Acuticoccus sp. I52.16.1: one gene and its partner. The protein of the gene in region 1 interacts with the protein of each later gene in a pairwise test. Links are inferred from orthologs where the notes say so. Each region holds a gene or a part of one and is shown on either strand. Other genes may lie near its edges.

Evidence for each region. Proteins that work in one complex are often made in the same cells at the same time.
Region 2: the proteins of dnaA (region 1) and MRB58_RS18850 interact in binary tests that used the Escherichia coli proteins (3 or more experiments, as listed by UniProt). The link is inferred for Acuticoccus sp. I52.16.1 from one-to-one orthologs.

What each region holds. Positions count from the first base shown.
Region 1 is NZ_CP094828.1:3,648,652-3,654,375, reverse strand. Bases 1-2,960 are described here. They hold dnaA (chromosomal replication initiator protein DnaA), read right to left. Parts: upstream 2,230-2,960; coding sequence 772-2,229; downstream 1-771. Other genes in these bases: MRB58_RS16480 (rhodanese-like domain-containing protein), read right to left, coding at 2,366-2,800; dnaN (DNA polymerase III subunit beta), read right to left, coding at 1-521. Also shown: rpsT (30S ribosomal protein S20), read right to left, coding at 3,886-4,149; MRB58_RS16470 (enoyl-CoA hydratase), read right to left, coding at 4,279-5,055; cell division protein ZapE, read left to right, coding at 5,194-5,724. UniProt on the Escherichia coli protein: Plays an essential in the initiation and regulation of chromosomal replication. Binds in an ATP-dependent fashion to the origin of replication (oriC) to initiate formation of the DNA replication initiation complex once per cell cycle.
Region 2 is NZ_CP094828.1:4,169,513-4,175,200, forward strand. The notes cover bases 1,082-3,975. They hold MRB58_RS18850 (replicative DNA helicase), read right to left. Parts: upstream 3,318-3,975; coding sequence 1,845-3,317; downstream 1,082-1,844. Other genes in these bases: alr (alanine racemase), read right to left, coding at 1,082-1,351; MRB58_RS18845 (hypothetical protein), read right to left, coding at 1,502-1,822; MRB58_RS18855 (class I SAM-dependent methyltransferase), read right to left, coding at 3,596-3,975. In the rest of the region: more of alr, read right to left, coding at 278-1,081; more of MRB58_RS18855, read right to left, coding at 3,976-4,384; MRB58_RS18860 (cyclopropane-fatty-acyl-phospholipid synthase family protein), read right to left, coding at 4,381-5,628. UniProt on the Escherichia coli protein: The main replicative DNA helicase, it participates in initiation and elongation during chromosome replication. Travels ahead of the DNA replisome, separating dsDNA into templates for DNA synthesis.

The DNA.
Region 1 (5,724 bases):
GCGCGGAACATGGCCCCGCCCGGCGCGTCGACGGCGTGGAAGTAGATGCCGTTGAGGTAGTAGCGGGTCTCCTCGGTGGAGATCGCGAACTGCGTCCGGTCGATCAGCCACTTGAAGTCGGCGGCCTTAAGCTTGAACGCGTGGGTGAACTCGCCGCCGGTGATGTCCGGATAGTCGCTCTCGGGCAGCATCTGCAGGGCGAAGCGCGACCGGCCGGCGGTCAGCGTCATGGTCGACCCGTCGGGGTTGGTCTCCAGCGCGATGCGGGCGCCCTCGGGAATCTTGCGGACGATGTCGTGCAGCATGTGGGCCGGCACCGTGATCGCGCCGGGCTGCTCGACACCGGCCTCGACGGTCTCGATCAGCTCGAGGTCGAGGTCGGTCGCCTTGAGGGTGAGGCTCGCCCCGTCGGCCCGGATCAGCACGTTCGACAGAATCGGGATCGTATTGCGGCGTTCAACGACCCGCTGGACGTGACTGAGGGGCTTCAGGAGATGGGCCCGTTCGAGGGTCGCACGCATACGGGAGTCCGTCCGAAAGGCGCGGGGGTACCGCTGGGAGGCTACGTTGAACAGATGGTAGCCGTGGATTCAAGATCTGGAAGCAAGCAACGCGCGTGCCGCGCCATACGTCCACATATTGCCGGCCGTTTCCGGCCATTTTTTGCCCGGACGGCGCAACGGCCGTCCGCGCCGGGCCCGTGCGCGGGGATGCGGGCACAAAAAAGGCCCGGGTCGCCCCGGGCCGATCGCGTCGTGTCGCAGGTGGCCGTTATTGGTCGAGGAGGCGCTTCAGCGTCTCGATGTCCTCTGCCATCTGCGTGTCCTTGGTGATCAGGTCCTCGACCTTTCGCACCGCGTGCAGGACGGTGGTGTGGTCGCGGTTGCCGAACCGGCGGCCGATCTCGGGGAGCGAGCGCGGCGTCAGCGTCTTGGACAGGTACATCGCGATCTGCCGCGGACGCACGATCACCTTGGTGCGGCGGGCGGAGACCAGGTCCTGGCGCGACACGTTGAAGTGCTGCGACGTGACCCGCTGGATGTCCTCGATCTTCGGCTTCTTGCTCTCGCGAGCGCGAAGCAGATCGCGCAGCGCGTTCTCGGCCATTTTCAGGTCGATCGGCGCGGAGGTCAGCTGGTTGTGGGCGACGAGGCGGTTGACCGCACCGTCGAGGTCGCGCCCGTTGGTGGTGATCGACCGGGCCACGAAGTCGACCACTTCCTCGGGGAAGACGAGATCCTCGAACATCTCGTGCTGGACCGAGATGCGCTGCTCGAGGATCGCCTTGCGCATGGCGTAGTCCGGCGGCGTCAGTTCCACGAGGAGACCGCCGCTGAGGCGCGAGCGGACCCGCGCATCGAGGCCTTCCAGATCGGCAGGAGCACGATCGGCGGCGATCACCACCTGGCGCTGGCTGTCGACGAGGGTCGTCAGGGTATGCCCGAACTCCTCCTGCACCTTGGCGCCATTCAGGAACTGGATGTCGTCGATGAGCAGGACGTCGATGTCACGCAGGATGTCTTTGAACGAGATCGTCGTGCGGTTCATCACCGCGGAGACGAACCGGTACATGAAGTGCTCCGCCGTCAGGTAGAGCGTGCGGCGGGCTGGGTTGGCGGCGCCGGCGATGGCCTGCAGCAGGTGCGTCTTGCCGAGGCCGACGGCCCCGGTGACGAACAGCGGGTTGTACGCCGCCCGCTCACCGGGTTGGGCGAAGGCCACCTTCTTGGCGACCGCGACCGCGAGCTGGTTCGACGGGCCTTCTACGAGGCTCGCGAACGAGTGGCGTGCATCCAATGCCGATCCCTCGAGGCCGCCGGCCGAATTCGGCGGAACGGGAGGGCCGTCGATCTGACGGCGCGGGGCGGCCGACCCGTTGGTCTGATCGACGGTGTTGGGGGCACCCGCGGCGGGACCGCTGCGGACGGGCCGGGTCTTGGGACGGAGCGAGGAACGCACCTTGAAGCGCACCTCGCCGATATCGGGGCGCACAGCGCGCCAGCGCTGGACGATGTCGGTCGCGTAGTGGGTCTGCACCCAGTGCCGGATAAACGACGTCGGCGTGGACAGGTCGACGACGGTATTCGAAACGGATTCGAACTCGATGCGCTCGAACCACGACGTATAGATATCCTCGCCGTGGGCAGAGCGAAGTTCTAACTTAATCTGAGACCAGGTTTCGCTATCTTTGCTTTCAGTCGTTCCGGCCGATGCTTGGGTTGGCTCCATCGTTCGCACTACTCCTGAAGGTCCCGTGTTTGAATTGTCATTGCCCGGATAGCGATGCACTTGGCACAAACCCTCCCGATCGGGCGCCCGGGTGCACCCGATGGGATTCGACGAAATACGCGTGGGTCTCGGTTCGCTAAGTCTGCCGCCAGGGGAGACCGGATGCTTTCCACCCGGCGACAGTGCCACGGTGCCCTGCGCCGTCCGGCGGCCCTTCGAAGCCGTCGGTGACGTTGAAGCACCTCTCGTAGCCGAGAGCGCCCATCAACCTTGCGGCGGCGAGGCTGCGGGCCCCGCTGCGGCAGATGAAATAGAGCGCTGTCGACGGATCCGGGCAGGCGCTCTGGAGCGACTGGCCAAAGTCGTCGGCGACGGCCATCGTCGGGAACACCTGCCACTCGAGGAGGACAGGCTCGCCGGACGGAGCCGCGGTGAGATCGGGCAGGCCTACGTAGGCCCACTCGGCTTTGGTGCGCACATCGACGAGGCGAGCGGACGGGTCGTTCATCAGCTCGTTGTAGGCCTCGTCGGGCGTGACCTCTGAAATGGGTGGATTGCCGGTTTGCATCATGGACAATATCCCTCCTCCGGGCGATCGATTGCCCGGCCTTGGTTTCCGGTAGCCTCTATTAACGGGGTCGCAGGGTTCTGCGAACCGTGACTAAGCCGGAGCGGTGACGCAAAAAGCAGATGCGATCGAGCAACCTGAAATTGCAATCACCGACATGCCATGACCCTCTTCGACGGAAACCGCCCGGCTTCGCGAACGAGCTGGGCTTGTCTATTGTGTGAACGGTTCGTTACCCCGATCAACGATTAACCCTTCGCACGCCGGGCTACCGAGGGCAAGCGCCAAGGCGAAGCAGATTCGGCCGATTTGTTTAGCAAATCCGCACATTCTGGCGCTTTTTCACAATCGGGTGCGAAAATCGTGTTGTCGGCGAGGGGGTTCGCACTCAGCCGTGAATTTCATCTCTATCGGAAATTTTTTTCTTGACCGACCAGGAGAATCGGCGGGTGCGGTCACAGCTTTCGCTGGCTAAGCATCGAACCGGCGTTCAACAAATGCACACCCGCCATACCCGGCGATTCAGTCTAAGGTTGCATTCTGTCCAGCCGGCTCGATCTGTCGCAGATGAGAATAATCCCATCCCGCCGGAACCGCAGGACACCCCTCCGCTCCGATGAAGCTGGAATTTACATGACGGACGCGTGACATGTTGTCAGGCCCCTCACGGCGCGCGGGGAAAGGTTGTCCCCAACTGCGGGCGGTGTGGGCTTTGCTCTTTAGCCGGCTCATGGATTGCCGGCTAACCAACCGAAGGCAGCAATGGCGGCCCTCGAGGTGGTTCATAAATTGATCGATCGCATCTCGCCCCAGCAATTTTTCGAATAGCCGGGGCATTGCACCGCGTCGACGCGATGAGAGCCCCCGTGTCGCTGGAGGGCCGGCGCGCGAGGCTCTCGGGCCGATTCGTCGATGCTCAGATTTGATGCAGGGCCGCGGGAGAGCGGGCGCAAAAAATTTCGCCGGCGAAGCGAAATCGCTTCATCCGGCGGAAAGGTCGTCCTGATCGGGCGGCGCGGGGCCGCAGTTCCGGCCGCTTCGGGCGACACCCGGATGGTGTCGCCGCGCGGCCGGCCGAACGGGTGGGCTCAGCCGAGCGCCTTCACGCGGCTCGCCAGGCGCGAGACTTTGCGCGAGGCGGTGTTCTTGTGAAGGATCCCCTTCTGGGCGGCGCGCATGATCTCGGGCTGGGCGTGGTTGAACGCCTCCTGCGCGGCGCTCTTGTCGCCGGAGCGGAGCGCATCTTCGAGCTTGCGCACGAAGGTGCGCATGCGCGAGCGGCGCGCACCGTTGATCGCAGTCCGCTTGTTCAGCTTGCGGACCATCTTCTGGGCGGACTTTGTATTGGCCATGTACTCTTCCGATGACGACGAGCGGGCACGGCGGGGCGCGATCCCGCACCACATCCGCTCACTCGCATGACAAGATTGAAGCGCGCGCCTATCGGTTCAAGAGGCGCTCGTCAAGTCTTTAGCCCTTTTTTAGCGGTTCTGGAACACCGGTTTGCGCTTCTCCAGGAAGGCCGCCATCCCCTCTTTCTGGTCCTCGGTGGCGAACAGGCTATGGAAGATTCGCCGCTCGAAACGGTTGCCTTCGGCGAGCGGTGCCTCGAACGCCCGGTTCACCGCCTCCTTGGCGGCGTGGACCGACGGGCGGCCCTTGGAGGCGATCGTCGCCGCCGCCTTGCGCGCCTCCGCCATCAGCTCCGCCGCCGGGACCACGCGCGACACCAGGCCCGAGCGCTCCGCCTCGGCGGCGTCCATCATCCGACCGGTCAGCACCAGGTCCATCGCCTTCGCCTTGCCGATCGCGTGCGTCAGCCGCTGGGTGCCGCCGACGCCGGGGATGACACCGAGGTTGATCTCCGGCTGGCCGAAGCGCGCGGTGTCGGCGGCGATGACGATGTCGCACATCATTGCCACCTCGCAGCCACCGCCGAGGGCGAAGCCGGCGACCGCCGCGATGACCGGCTTCCGCATCGTCGCGACGCGGTCCCAGCGTGACAGGAAGTCCTCGCCGTAGGCGTCGGCGAAGGACTTGCCGGCCATCTCGGTGATGTCGGCGCCGGCGGCGAACGCCTTCTCGGACCCGGTGATGATCATGCAGCCGATCGCGTCGTCGGCGTCGAAGGCGCGCAACGCGTCGACCAGCTCGTCGATGAGCTCGACGTTCAGCGCGTTGAGCGCCTTCGGCCGATTGAGCGTCACGATGCCGACGGCACCGTCCGTCTCGGTCAGGATGGTTTTGTAGTCGGCCACATCGTCCTCCCGGTTTGGCGTTTGCCGAGGCGTAGCATCCCCCGGCGCCGGGGCAAGACTTTTGGGCGCGGCCATTCTCTGGCAAGAGAGGCGACCCACCCACTCCGATCCTCAGACAATCACGGACGACGCAGCCTGATGAGCAACAGCGTGACCAAGCGCTACGAGGCGCTGGTGGCCGCGGGCGAAGTGCAGCACGACCCCGCACAGCTCGCCGTCGCCGCGGCGCTGGACGACGTGGCGAGCGACCTCACCGCCCAGGTCGCCGCCGACGAGCGCGGTGTCGGCGGCTTCTTTCGTCGCCGGCTCGGCCGCACGCCGCGGGCGGTGAAGGGGCTCTACGTCTGGGGCGAGGTGGGGCGCGGCAAGACCATGCTGATGGACCTCTTCTACGAGACCATCGACGTGGAGCGGAAACGCCGCCTCCACTTCAACGACTTCATGGCCGACGCCCACGCCAGGATCGCCGCGCTGCGCAAGAGCAAGGTCGACGATGCCGTGGTCCAGGCCGCCGACGACCTCGCCGAGGAGGCGCGCGTCCTGTGCTTCGACGAGTTCGCCGTGACCGACATCGCCGACGCGATGATCCTCGCGCGGCTCTTCCGCCAGCTCTTCGCCCGCGGCGTCACGCTGGTGGCGACTTCGAACGTGGCGCCGAACGATCTCTAT
Region 2 (5,688 bases), 520 kb from region 1 along the record:
ATTCCCCCGAATGGCGGGGTGCGATGGGCGGGCCTTCCCGGACGCCGAAGACGGATCAGGTCGGCGCGGGCGCTTCGGCCGGCGGGAGACGGCGCCGCGGGGCACCGGTGGCCGGCCGGCGACGACGCGAGTTCGTATGCATGCGCTCTCTCCCCTCGCTCGGCGGCGAGGTGCGCCGCGGTCCAGGGGAAGAGATCGGGCAAGGCCGTTGTGCCGGGCGTTGCAATGACGGTTGTATTTTGTTGATTTTGCGTGGTTTTCCACGCCCTGGGGCGGGCTAGAGGGGGCCAACCCGCCGGTCGGCGCGGCGCGAGAGGCCGGTGAGCAGCTCGTAGCCGATGGTACCGGCGTGCGCGGCGACGGTGTCCACCGGCACGTCGGGGCCGATCAGCTCGACGAAGTCGCCCCGCTCGCAGGGCGCGTCGGTGACGTCCACGGCGATGAGATCCATCGACACGCGGCCGACGAGGCGCACGGCGACCCCGTTGACGGAGGCCGGCGCCCCGGCGGTGAGGTCCGACCCGCCCGACTGGCGAATATAACCGTCGGCGTAGCCCAGCGAGACGATGGCGACCCGGCTCGGGCGCCGCATCGTCTCCGCCGCGCCGTAGCCGACGGTCTCGCCCGCCTCGGTCCGGCGCACCTGGATCACCCGGGCTTCCAGGCGCACGGTCGGCTCCAGCGCCGCCGCTCCCTCGGCCGAGAGACCGCCATACATGGCGATGCCTGGTCGCACCAGGTCGTAGTGCGCCTGGGGCCGCGTCAGGATGGCGGCGGAGTTGGCGAAGGAGGCCGGCACCGCGGGGTGGGCGCGGCGGGCGGTGGCGAAGGCGGCCTCCTGCGCTGCGTTGAGCGAGTGGTCCGGCATATCGGCGCAGGCGAAGTGGCTGGCGATCAATGCGGGAGGCGGTCCGTCGAAGGCCAGCGCCTCGGGCACGCTGACGCCGAGGCGGTTCATGCCGGTGTCGACGTTGAGAGCGAAGGGAGCGTCGGCCGGCCAGTCGGCCAACGCGGCGGGGGAGGAGAGGAAGGGCCGCAATCCGTCGCGGATCGCGTCCGCCGTCGCCTCGAAGACGCCGTTGAGGACGTAGATGTCGACCTCCGGCAGGATCGCGCGCAACCGCGCCCCCTCGCTCTGCAAGGCGACGAAGAAGGTGCGGCAGCCCGCCGCGGCGAGCCGGGGGGTGACGGCCTCGATCCCGTGCCCGTAGGCGTCCGCCTTGACCACGGCCCCGCAGGCCGCGCCGGTGCGGGCGGCGAGCGTGGCCCAGTTGCGGGCCACGGCCTCCGGGTCGACGGTCAGGCGTGAGCCGGTCCAGGCGGGTGGGGCGGGGGGCGCGGCGGCGGACATGACGTCAGACTACCGCGCTGCACGCCGGTCGCAACCGGCGGCGACCGTGAGGCGGCGGGCCCCCGGCGCAATCAGGGCGAGACCGGCCATCAGGGCGCGACCGGCGTCCGGTGCGAGGGGCGTCCGGTGCGATGGGCGCGCGGGCGGGGCTCATTCGGTGGTGATCGCCTCGAACCGGCGGATCATCTCGGCGAGGAAGGCCAGCTCCTTCTCGCCCAGCCGCTTCTCGATCGTCGGCAGGTCCGCGTCGGTGTCCTCCGAGTTGCCCTTCACGATCGGCGGCAGGCGCTTCAGCTCCGGCGTCGTGTCGAGCTTGGAGCGCTGCACCACCACCTCGAGATTGGCCCGGTCGACCAGCCCCGAGACGCGCAGCCGCTCCAGCTCCGCCGCGAGCAGCTTCGCCTCGCCCGACAAGGTCACCGTCGCGTGCACGTAGCCGACCGGCACCGCGTCCTTTTCGAAATCCGCCATTGGTCCGTCCTACTCGCGCGTCCTATTCGTAGGTCACCGCCACCTGGTCGGGGGCGAGGTTGCCGAAGCGCGTCAGCTCGGCCTCGAACTGCAGCTTCACCGTACCGGTCGGGCCATGGCGCTGCTTGGCGACGATGACCTCGGCGATCCCGTGGCAGGCCTCCATCTTGGCCTCCCACTCGAAGAACTCCTGGCTGCCCTCCGGCGGCTTGCGGGACTGCAGGTAGTACTCCTCGCGGAACACGAAGAGCACCACGTCCGCATCCTGCTCGATGGAGCCGGATTCGCGCAGATCCGCAAGCTGCGGGCGCTTGTCCTCGCGGTTTTCCACCTGTCGCGAGAGCTGGGAGAGCGCCACGATCGGCACCTCCAGCTCCTTGGCCAGCGCCTTGAGGCCGGTGGTGATCTCGGTGATCTCGTTGACGCGGCTGGCGTTGGCGTTCTTGCCCGAGCCGGACAGGAGCTGGAGATAGTCGACGATCAGGAGGTCGAGCCCCTTCTGCCGCTTCAGCCGCCGGGCGCGAGCCGCCAGCGCGCCGATCGAGATGCCGCCGGTCTGGTCGATGTAGAAGGGCAGCGTCTGCATCGCGGTCGCCGCCGAGACGAGGTCGTTGAACTGGTGCTCCTCGAAGGCGCCGCGCCGGATCAGCGCCGAGGAGATGCCGGACTGCTCGGCGAGGATACGCGTCGCCAGCTGCTCGGCGCTCATCTCCAGGCTGAAGAAACCGACGATGCCGCCGTCCACCGTCTTGTTGACGCCGTTCTCGACCCCGCGCCGGTAGGCCCGCGCGATGGCGAAGCCGATGTTGGTGGCGAGCGAGGTCTTACCCATCGCGGGGCGGCCGGCGAGGATGACGAGGTCGGAGCGTTGCAGGCCGCCCATCAGCCGGTCGAGGTCGGACATGCCCGTCGCGATGCCCGACAGCGAGCCGGCGCGGTGGAAGGCCGCGTCCGCCATCTCGACCGCCGCGGTCAGCGCGTTGGTGAAGTCGATGAAGCCCTGGTTGATCTCACCGTTCTCGGCCAACTCGTAGAGCTTGCGCTCGACGCCCTCGATCTGCTGGCGCGGGCTGGTGTCGACGTCGGCGGTGTAGGCCTCGCTCACCATCTCCTCGCCGATGGTGATGAGCTGGCGCCGCACCGCGAGGTCGAAGATCGAGCGGCCGTAGTCCTCGGAGTTGATGATCGTCGTGGCGTTGGCGGCGAGGCGCGCGAGATATTCCACCGCGGGCAGCTCGGCGATGGTCTCCTCCGCGCCGAAGAAGGTCTTGACCGTGAGCGGCGTCGCGACCTTGCCCGAGCGGATCAGCTTGCCGGCGATCTCGTAGATGCGCCGGTGCGGCTCGACGAAGAAGTGCTCGGTCTTGAGGAAGTCGGAGACGCGATAGAAGGCCTCGTTGTTCACCAACAGCGCACCGAGCAGCTGCTGCTCGATCTCGATATTCTGCGGCGCGGTGCGGATCTCGAGGGCGGCGTGGTCGAGCGGCTGGTTCATCGTGGCTCCCGTCGGTTGCTCCGACGGTGTACGCCGGAGACGGCGCCGGGGCGCGCCTGATGCGAGGAACAGACGCGAACCCTGCCACTCTCCACTCGCTGTGGATGGGTTAACGGTGAATTAAGTCGCCGGCGAATGATTCGCTTGACCACGACGGAGTACCGCATCCGGACCGCCGCGCGCCCCAAGGGGACCGCCGTCCGCTCCGGCTACGCCGAAGAACGGGGCACAGGGGGGCGCCGGTGACGTGGACGGTGCGGCGGGGGCGGTCGCGCCCGTCAGCGTGCCTCGAAGACGAAGAGGTCGCCGGGGACCGGCACGCCTTCCTCGTGGCGCACCGTGATCGGCTCTTCGGCGAGGGGGGCGAAGCCGGCCGCCGCGTGCGTGGCGCGAACGTAGGCCGGGGCGTGGGCGAAGCGCTGGGTGGGGGTGACGCGCCAGCCGTCCTCGGCGCGCTCGGTGGAGGCGACGAGGACGCCACCGGGCACGAGGCATCGCGCCGCCGCGGCGGCGAAGGCGGCGAGGTCGCCCAGGTAGGGCCACACGTCCGCCGCGACGATCAGGTCGAACGGGGCTTCGTCCCACTCTTCGAGAAAGTTGACCGCCTCGGCGACGTAGAGGTCGCCGTAGATATCGCGCTGGTCCGTCATCTCCAGCATCTCCTCGGCGAGGTCGACGCCGACGATGTCGCTGGCGAGATCGGCGAAGGCGAGCCCGGCGAGGCCCGTGCCGCAGCCCAGATCGAGGATCCGGACCGGCGGGCGGGTGACGAACGGGCCGGCGAGGCGGCGGGCGAGCGCCGGCACGTCGTAGCCGAGGTCGCCGACCAGGATGCGGTCGAACGTCTCGGCGTGCTGGCCGAAGAGGGTCGCGACGTAGGAGGGCGGCGCGGCCTGCGGCGTCGCCCGGCCGTACTTGGCGAGCCGCATGACGACGCCGCAATGGTCCTCGGGATCGAGTTCGAGGCAGCGCTCGAACAGGCGCGTCGCGGTCGCGAGGTCGCCCGCGTCCTCGGCGGCGCGGGCGGCGTCGTAGGCCGCGGCGAGGGCCGCCTCGTCGAGGCTCATCCGTGCCGTGCCACGAGCGCGGGCGGGGGCGCCGGACGGCCCGAATCGCGGTTGGCGAGGCTGCGCTCGGCGGAGGTGATGTAGTCGCGGGTGAGGGGCACTTTGTCGATCCGCTTGGCGAGTTGCATCTGGAATACCATCATGTCGCCGGTGCGGAAGGCGGCTTCGGAGCCGGCGAGATAGAAGTCCCACATCCGCGCGAACGTCTCGCTGCGCAGCTCCACCACCTTGTCCCAATGGGCGAGGAAGCGGGCGCGCCAGTGCTTGATCGTTTCGGCATAATGCAGGCGCAGGATCTCCACGTCGGTCACGATGAGGCCCGCCCGCTCCACCGCCGGCAACACCTCCGACAGGGACGGGATGTAGCCGCCGGGGAAGATGTAGCGGGCGATGAACGGGTTTGTGGTGCCCGGACCGTCGGTCCGGCCGATGGAGTGCAGCAGCATCACCCCGTCGTCCTTGAGGATGCGCGCCGCCGTCTGGAAATATTCGTCATAGTAGCCGACGCCGACGTGTTCGAACATGCCGACCGAGACGATGCGGTCGAACGATTCCTCCACCGCGCGGTAGTCCTGCACGCGGAAGGTGGCGTTGGGCTCCCCGGCGGCGCGCTCGTTGGCGTAGGTCACCTGGTTGTCGGCCAGCGTGATGCCGGTGACGTGCGCGCCGGTCTGCTGCGCGAGGTAGAGGCCCATGCCGCCCCAGCCGCAGCCGATGTCGAGCACGGTCTGCCCCGGCTCCAGCAGCATCTTGGCCGCGATGTGCCGCTTCTTGGCCCGCTGCGCGTCCTCCAGCGTCATGTCGAAGTGGGGGAAGTAGGCGCAGGAATACTGCCAGTCTTCGTCGAGGAAGAGGCGGTATATGTCGTTGCCGACGTCGTAGTGGGACTGGGCGTTGCGGCGCGCGGCCCGCGCCGTATTGTGCTGCTGGAAGCGGCGCAGCAACATCCGCAGCCCGCGCTGGACGGCGGACGAGCCGGCCGCGTGATGGTTCTTCATCAACATCACGAGCAGCGAGGTGAGGTCGCCCTCCTCGACCGACCAGAGCCCGTTCATGTAGCTCTCGCCCAGGGTCAGCTCGGGATTGCCCACCAGGGCACGCGCGGCGGATGCCTCGTGGAAGCGGATGGTATGCGCCGGCCCGGTGCCATCGCCGAAGGTATGTCTGTCGCCGGCCGCGTCGATGATGGCGAATTGTCCGTGGCGAACGATGGTCCGGAGGATCCGGTGCAAGATGGGGTTCATCGCGTGTCTCCTTCGCAGCAGAAGGACGCGGGAACCGCCGGGCCACCGCCCCACCGCCAC